DNA from 3 places in the Paucibacter hankyongi genome. Region 1 is predicted to be linked to each of the others. Evidence: predicted binding sites of a transcription regulator. Region 1 holds the regulator's gene; each other region holds the start of a gene.
What was found. Region 1 encodes NrdR, which represses ribonucleotide reductase genes. Its sites were predicted from a motif close to CACNANATNTNGTG; they were not measured.

Region 2: a site for NrdR is predicted at 1,532-1,545, ahead of WG899_RS21755 (ribonucleoside-diphosphate reductase subunit alpha). Genes of this name have one in related genera too.
Region 3: a site for NrdR is predicted at 1,281-1,294, ahead of WG899_RS16785 (ribonucleoside triphosphate reductase). Genes of this name have one in related genera too.

What each region holds. Positions count from the first base shown of each region.
Region 1 covers NZ_JBBHJX010000001.1:270,337-272,600, reverse strand. The annotation lists gene glyA (serine hydroxymethyltransferase) at 1-862, shown strand, start outside; gene nrdR (transcriptional regulator NrdR) at 884-1,327, shown strand; gene WG899_RS01190 (GspH/FimT family pseudopilin) at 1,471-2,007, shown strand; gene WG899_RS01185 (type IV pilin protein) at 2,029-2,264, shown strand, end outside.
Region 2 covers NZ_JBBHJX010000027.1:5,787-8,050, reverse strand. The annotation lists gene WG899_RS21755 (ribonucleoside-diphosphate reductase subunit alpha) at 1-1,294, opposite strand, end outside; gene WG899_RS21750 (sigma-54-dependent transcriptional regulator) at 1,810-2,264, opposite strand, start outside.
Region 3 covers NZ_JBBHJX010000012.1:113,580-115,843, reverse strand. The annotation lists gene ipdC (indolepyruvate/phenylpyruvate decarboxylase) at 1-625, shown strand, start outside; gene WG899_RS16790 (putative zinc-binding protein) at 678-1,118, opposite strand; gene WG899_RS16785 (ribonucleoside triphosphate reductase) at 1,304-2,264, shown strand, end outside.

The DNA.
Region 1 (2,264 bases):
CCACGGCATGCCGCTGAACATGAGCGGCAAGTGGTTCAAGGTCGTCAGCTACGGCCTGAACGAGCGCGAAGAGATTGACTACGAGGCCATGGAGCGCACCGCGCGTGAGCACAAGCCCAAGCTGATCATCGCCGGCGCTTCGGCCTACAGCCTGCGCATTGACTTCGAGCGTTTCGCCAAGATCGCGAAGGAAGTCGGCGCCTATTTCATGGTGGACATGGCTCACTACGCCGGCTTGATCGCTGCGGGCGTGTACCCCAACCCAGTACCACACGCCGATGTGGTCACCTCCACCACCCACAAGAGCCTGCGCGGCCCGCGTGGCGGCATCATCCTGATGAAGGACCATGTCGCGAAGCAGATCAACAGCGCCATCTTCCCGGGTATCCAAGGCGGCCCCTTGATGCATGTGATCGCAGGCAAGGCTGTTGCTTTCAAGGAAGCACTGACGCCCGAGTTCAAGGCCTACCAAGAGCAGGTCTTGAAGAATGCAGTGGTCTTGGCCGAAGAGTTGACCAAGCGCGGTCTGCGCATCGTCTCCGGCCGCACCGAGAGCCACGTGATGTTGGTGGACCTGCGTCCTAAGAACATGACCGGCAAGGAAGCCGAAGCCGTGCTGGGCCGCGCCCACATGACTTGCAACAAGAACGGCATCCCCAACGACCCGCAAAAGCCCATGGTCACCAGCGGCATCCGCCTGGGCACACCGGCCATGACCACGCGTGGTTTCAAGGAAGAGCAGGTTCGTCTGACCGCCAATCTGATTGCCGACGTCTTGGACAATCCCAACGACGAAGCCAATCTGGAAGCGGTACGCGCCAAGGTTGCCGCCTTGACCCGCGACTTCCCGGTTTACCGCTAAACCGACCCAGTCCCCGACGCCATGCGCTGCCCCTTTTGTAGCCACGCCGAAACCCAGGTCGCCGAGACGCGGGAATCCGACGAAGGCGATGTGGTGCGGCGCCGGCGTCGATGCTTAGGCTGTGACAAGCGATTCACCACCTATGAACGGGCGGAAATCGCCCTACCGGTGATCGTCAAGAAAGATGGAACGCGCGCAGACTTCGACCCCAAGAAGCTGCGTGCCTCCATGCAACTGGCGCTGCGCAAGCGCCCGGTCAGCATTGAACAGATCGATGCCGCCCTGGCCAAAATAGAGGACACGCTGCTGACCAGCGGCGCGCGCGAATTGCCGTCCAATCGACTCGGCGAACTGGTCATGCGTGAACTCAAGCGCATTGACAAGGTCGCTTACGTCCGTTTCGCTTCGGTTTACCGCAGCTTCGAAGACGTCGATGAGTTCAGAAAACTGATCCGGGACATCTGAACGCCCTCCGCAAGACTCATCCCCACTTTGTATTAGGGGAGTACGGTCTTGCCCGTTTGAGTATTGCTGCAAGGGCCGCTCCGTCCGCCTAAATTGTGTTGTTGCCACAGCAGGCAACCCACGGTGGACAGACAGGGAGCGTCATGCGATACAGCCCACATCAGCAGTACGGCTACAGCTTGGTCGAGTTGATCGTCTGTACCGCGATCACCGGCATCTTGCTGGGTCTGGCCCTGCCATCGCTCGAGCGAATCAGGTTGCGGCAACGCCTAGAAGCCACCGCAGAAGTTCTGATGACCGATCTGCAAGAGGCCCGCAGTCAAGCGGTCAGTCGAGCCGACACAGTGCAGGTACGCTTCAGCCGCCATCCGAATGGCTCTTGCTATGTGCTCTACACCGGTGCCAACGGCGAATGCCAGTGCGAGGCCGGTGGCCAAGCCACTTGCACCAACACCGATCGGGTGCTGAAGCTGGCATGGATTCCCAGCTATCAAAAGATCGAAGTCCGGTCGAATGTTGCGAACATGAGCTTCCAAGCCCGCCAAGGGGCGGTAACCAGCACCGGCAGCATCGACATCAATGCCAGCAGCGGCGAGACCATCCGCCACATCGTCAGCGTTGCGGGCCGAATTCGTAGCTGTACGCCCAGCAGCAATATGGGCCAATACCCTCGCTGCTGAACACATCCAAAGCATTTGCCCATGCAGCCGCAAATTGAGAGCTCGCCGGGCAGCGGCCACGCTGTTCCACCGGGAGAGCCGAAGTCCACGCATCACTCGCTCTACGGGGCCGCGCTTGTTCATCTGCTCAAGGCGGAAACACCTGCCCGGATCAACCGCGGATTCACCTTGATTGAGTTGGCCGTAGTGGGCCTGATTGTGGCGATCTTGGCACTGGTGGCCCTGCCGACCTACCAAAGACAAATGGCCAAGGGGCG
Region 2 (2,264 bases), on a different contig from region 1:
CCTTCAGGAAAGGCACAACGCCTTGCGACTTGCCGTTGGTGCCCTTGATGTGCGAGCCCAGAGCGCGCACGGGGGTCCAGTCATTGCCCAGGCCGCCGGCAAACTTGCTCAGCAGCGCGTTCTCTTTCAGCGCTTCGTAGATGCCGTCCAGATCGTCGGCCACGGTGGTCAGGTAGCAGCTGGACAGCTGCGAGCGACGGGTGCCGGAGTTGAACAGCGTCGGGGTGCTCGACATGAAGTCGAAGCTGGACAGCACTTCGTAGAACTCGATGGCGCGGGCTTCGCGGTCAATTTCGTTCAGTGCCAAGCCCATGGCCACGCGCATGAAGAAGGCTTGCGGCATTTCGATGCGCTTGTCATCGATGTGCTGGAAGTAGCGGTCATACAGGGTTTGCAGACCCAGGTAGTCGAACTGCAGATCGCGCTCGGCCTTCAGCGCCGCACCCAGGCGGGCCAGGTCGTACTGAGCCAGCTTCTCATCCAGCAACTCGGCGGCGACACCCTTCTTGATGTACTTGGGGAAGTACTCGGCATAGCGCTCTTGCATCTGCTCTTGGGTGATCTCGCCGCCCACCACTTCACGACGGATGGTGTGCAGCAGCAGACGTGCGGTGGCGCGGCTGTAGCCGGGATCCTTCTCGATCAAGGTACGAGCGGCCAAGATGGAGGCCTTGTAGACCTCGTCGATCGCCACGCCGTCATACAGATTGCGCTTGGTCTCGGCCAGCACCGGCTCCGGCTTCACATCGGCGCCAAGATTGGCACATGCCGACACGATCAGGCTTTGCAGATGCGCCAGATCCAGGGGCACGCGCTGGCCGTTGTCGATCACGGTCAAAGCTTGCTCGGCCACCGGGGTCTCGATCAAGCCTTGGCGCTGACGCTCTTGGAAACGGCGCTCGCGGTACAGCACATAAGCGCGCGCCACTTCGTGATGGCCACCGCGCATCAAGCCCAACTCCACCTGGTCTTGCACGTCTTCGATGTGGAAAGTACCGCCGCTGGGACGCGAACGCACCAAGGCACGCACCACGGCCTCGGTCAAGCCGTCGACCGTTTCACGAACGCTGGCCGACGCCGCACCGGTCGTGCCATGCACGGCCAAAAAGGCCTTCATCAAGGCGACCGCGATCTTGCTCGGCTCAAACGACACCACAGCGCCATTGCGACGCAGGATGTGATACGCCTGAAAAGCCGTTTGCAGGGCTGAACCGGTGTGAGCAGCGGCATGCTGGCTCGCGCCTTCGGCTCCGACATGGCCGGTTTGTGCGGCTGTGGCGACAGGGGTCTGCATAGAAATTTTTCCTCGTTGGGGCTCGGTGAAATCGGTTTCGATCGTCAAGTCGCCTGGCCCGGACATGGATCCAGACACGCGCGACTCAACATCGGCTCAACAATCATTCGGTTTTTTTGGGGGGCTGCGGCGGAGCCACATCGGGTGGCTCCGAGGCTGATTCCGGCGCAACGCCGAACCTGGGTTCGGGCGGGCAGAAGCAGCACTTTCAACAGAGACGAAGGATACCATGAAGCCCACTATATCTGGGGTCACCATGAGCCTCAAGCACTACAGATAGCGTATCTATCCCGTTGACGGCGGCAGATATTCAAGCTAGCGGGGGCCTTTTTAGCGCGCTAAAAACAGCGAAATTTCGGCATGAGGCGCGGCCAAGGCCTGTCGCCATCGGGGGCTCCAATGGCGAGCCCGCACCAGGCTTGGCGTGGCGAGCCAAATCGCCCGCTAGGCCGCACCAAACCTAGGCTCAATTGAGTTGAGTCAATTCGCCATCGCCGGGTCGCACGCGCCAGGCCTCAAGACTCGGTCGCACCAGATTCCGCGGCCACGACACCCAGCCGAGCCATCCGGTAACGGATCTGGCGCAAAGACAGCCCCAAGCTGGCCCCGGCCGCGGTTCGGTTGAAACGGTGCCGGGTCAATGCTCGCAACAAAATGTCGCGCTCGACCTCATCCAAATAAGCAGCCAGATCGCTCGGCAACTCGGCCTGCAAATCGAGACCACTTGGCTTCGTCGCAGGGGCGCCGAACGCGCCACCGGCGGACACCGCCGATGCCGCGGCGTCCGCCAATTCATCCGAGGCGTCTAGGCTGCCGAGTTGCGCGTCATCCAACATCGACTCCGGCAGCCCTAAGTCCGCCGCGTCAATCACCTCGCCACCAGACAAGGCCAGCGCGCGGTGCAACAGGTTTTCGAGCTCCCGCACATTGCCAGGAAAGGCATAGCGGGTCAGCTGCGCCAGGGCGGGCG
Region 3 (2,264 bases), on a different contig from region 1:
GCCGCGCGACTTGCAGGCAGCCGAGGCGCAGCAGGCGCTCTGCCCCGCCGCCATTGCCGCCGCGCTCAACCAACTGATGCGGCTACACGGTCCCATGCCGGTGGCCTGCGACGTCGGCGACTGCCTGTTCACCGCGCTGGATCTGCTGCCGACCGATTTGCTGGCCCCCGGCTACTACGCCACCATGGGCTACGGTGTGCCGGCCGGTCTGGGCCTGCAGGTGGCCACCGGGTGTCGGCCCTTGGTGCTGGTCGGCGACGGTGCGTTTCAGATGACAGGGTGGGAGCTTGGCAATGCCCGGGCTTTGAACTGTGACCCTATCGTCTTGCTGTTCAACAACGCCAGCTGGGAGATGCTGCGTACCTTTCAACCCGAGAGCCACTTCCATGACCGCGGCGAATGGGACTTTGCGTCCATGGCGGCCGGGATGGGCGGCAAGGGCTATCGGGTGGACACCATCGCCGAACTGGTGCAGGCCTTGGCACTTGCTCATGCCGAGCGCGGGCGCTTCCAGCTCTTGGATATTCGGCTGGCACCGGGCGCAATTTCGCCCACCTTGCGCCGCTTCGTGGCGGCCGTCAAACGATTGTCGATGCCGGATGTAGCGGGCAAGACCGCGGACTGACACCAGTCCGCAGGCGCGGCTCGCGGCGCGCGGCGCCTGCATTTTCTTGGCCTCAAGAGACCTCGACTTGCGCCGTCAACTCGCTTGCCAATTCGGCAAACAAGCGATCCGCCTGTTCGGCATCGAAGGCCATGTGGTAGCGCTTACGCACACCCATCTCGTGCAGGCGGACATGGCGGCTGGGCTCAATTTGCTGCTGACCCAGGCAGGCTCGGCAGCAGGCCAGCACACAGCCGTCCAGCGCGATGATGGGTCGCCCCGTCGCGGCGGCCTCACGCGCCTTGCGCACCAGATTTGGCACGCCGCCACCGACGCCGGCGATGCATGACATCTCCGCCACGCCGGCGCGGTCCAGGCGCACCGCCAGATGGTTGGCCAGCTGTGCTGCATCAGAGCAGCCCGAACAGCTGTAGACCAGGGGCAGTTGAGTTGCAGCGTTAGCGCTGGCACTTTGGGCAGGCTCAGTGACAAAAATAGCGGCATCAGCAGTCATGTCCGCCATCTTGCCCAATGCCAAGGGCCTTGGTTTTGAGCGACATCAAGGGCAGCGCCCGCGGGCTCGCTTGACCCAGCTCATTGGGTTGGGTCAAGCTTTGCTCAGCGCCGCCAGCTATTGCTTGCAGACACTGCCGCTAGTGAATATTCTGCCGCACAACACTAAATATGGAGTTTTCGTTCATGCAAATCAGCAAACGCTGCGGCCGCCTGGTGGCCTTCGATGCGAGCAAGATCGCGCAGGCCTTGGCCGCTGCCGGGGCCGCCAGCGCCGAGTTGGATCTGCCCGCCGCTCAGCGCTTGTGCGAGCAGGCGGTGCTGCCCAAGCTGTGGGCGCAGTGTGCCGCCTTGGCCGCACAACCAGCTGACGCAGTTCAGGCAGCGCTGAATGTGGAGCAGATCCAGGACGCCGTCGAGCAGGCCTTGTTCGAGGCCGGCCTACGCAGCACCTTGCGCGGCTATGTGGTCTACCGCGAGCAGCACGCCAAATTGCGCGGCGCACGCCAGACCCTGGTCGATGTGCAAGACACCATGGACGAGTACCTGCAGCAGCGCGATTGGCGCATCAAGGCCAATGCCAACCAGGGTTGGAGTCTGGGTGGCCTGATCCTCAACGTCTCGGGCAAGGTGGTGGCCAATTACTGGTTGGACCAGGTCTACCCGCCTGAGGTCGGCCAGGCCCACCGCGCGGCCGACTTGCACATCCATGACCTCGACATGCTGAGCGGCTACTGCGCCGGCTGGTCGCTGCGCACGCTGCTGAACGAGGGGCTCAACGGCGTCGCCGGCAAGGTCGAGTCGGGCCCACCCCAGCACCTGTCCAGCGCGGTCGGCCAGATCGTCAACTTCCTCGGCACGCTGCAAAACGAATGGGCCGGTGCCCAGGCCTTCAGCAGCTTCGACACCTATCTGGCGCCCTATGTGCGCAAAGACGGCCTCGGCTACGCGCAGGTTCGCCAGTGCATGCAGGAGCTGGTCTACAACCTCAATGTGCCGTCGCGCTGGGGCACGCAGACGCCTTTCACCAACCTGACCTTCGACTGGACCTGCCCGGATGATCTGCGCGAGCAGGTGCCGCAGATCGCCGGGCGCGAGATGGGCTTTTGCTACGGCGAGCTGCAGGCCGAGATGGACCTGATCAACC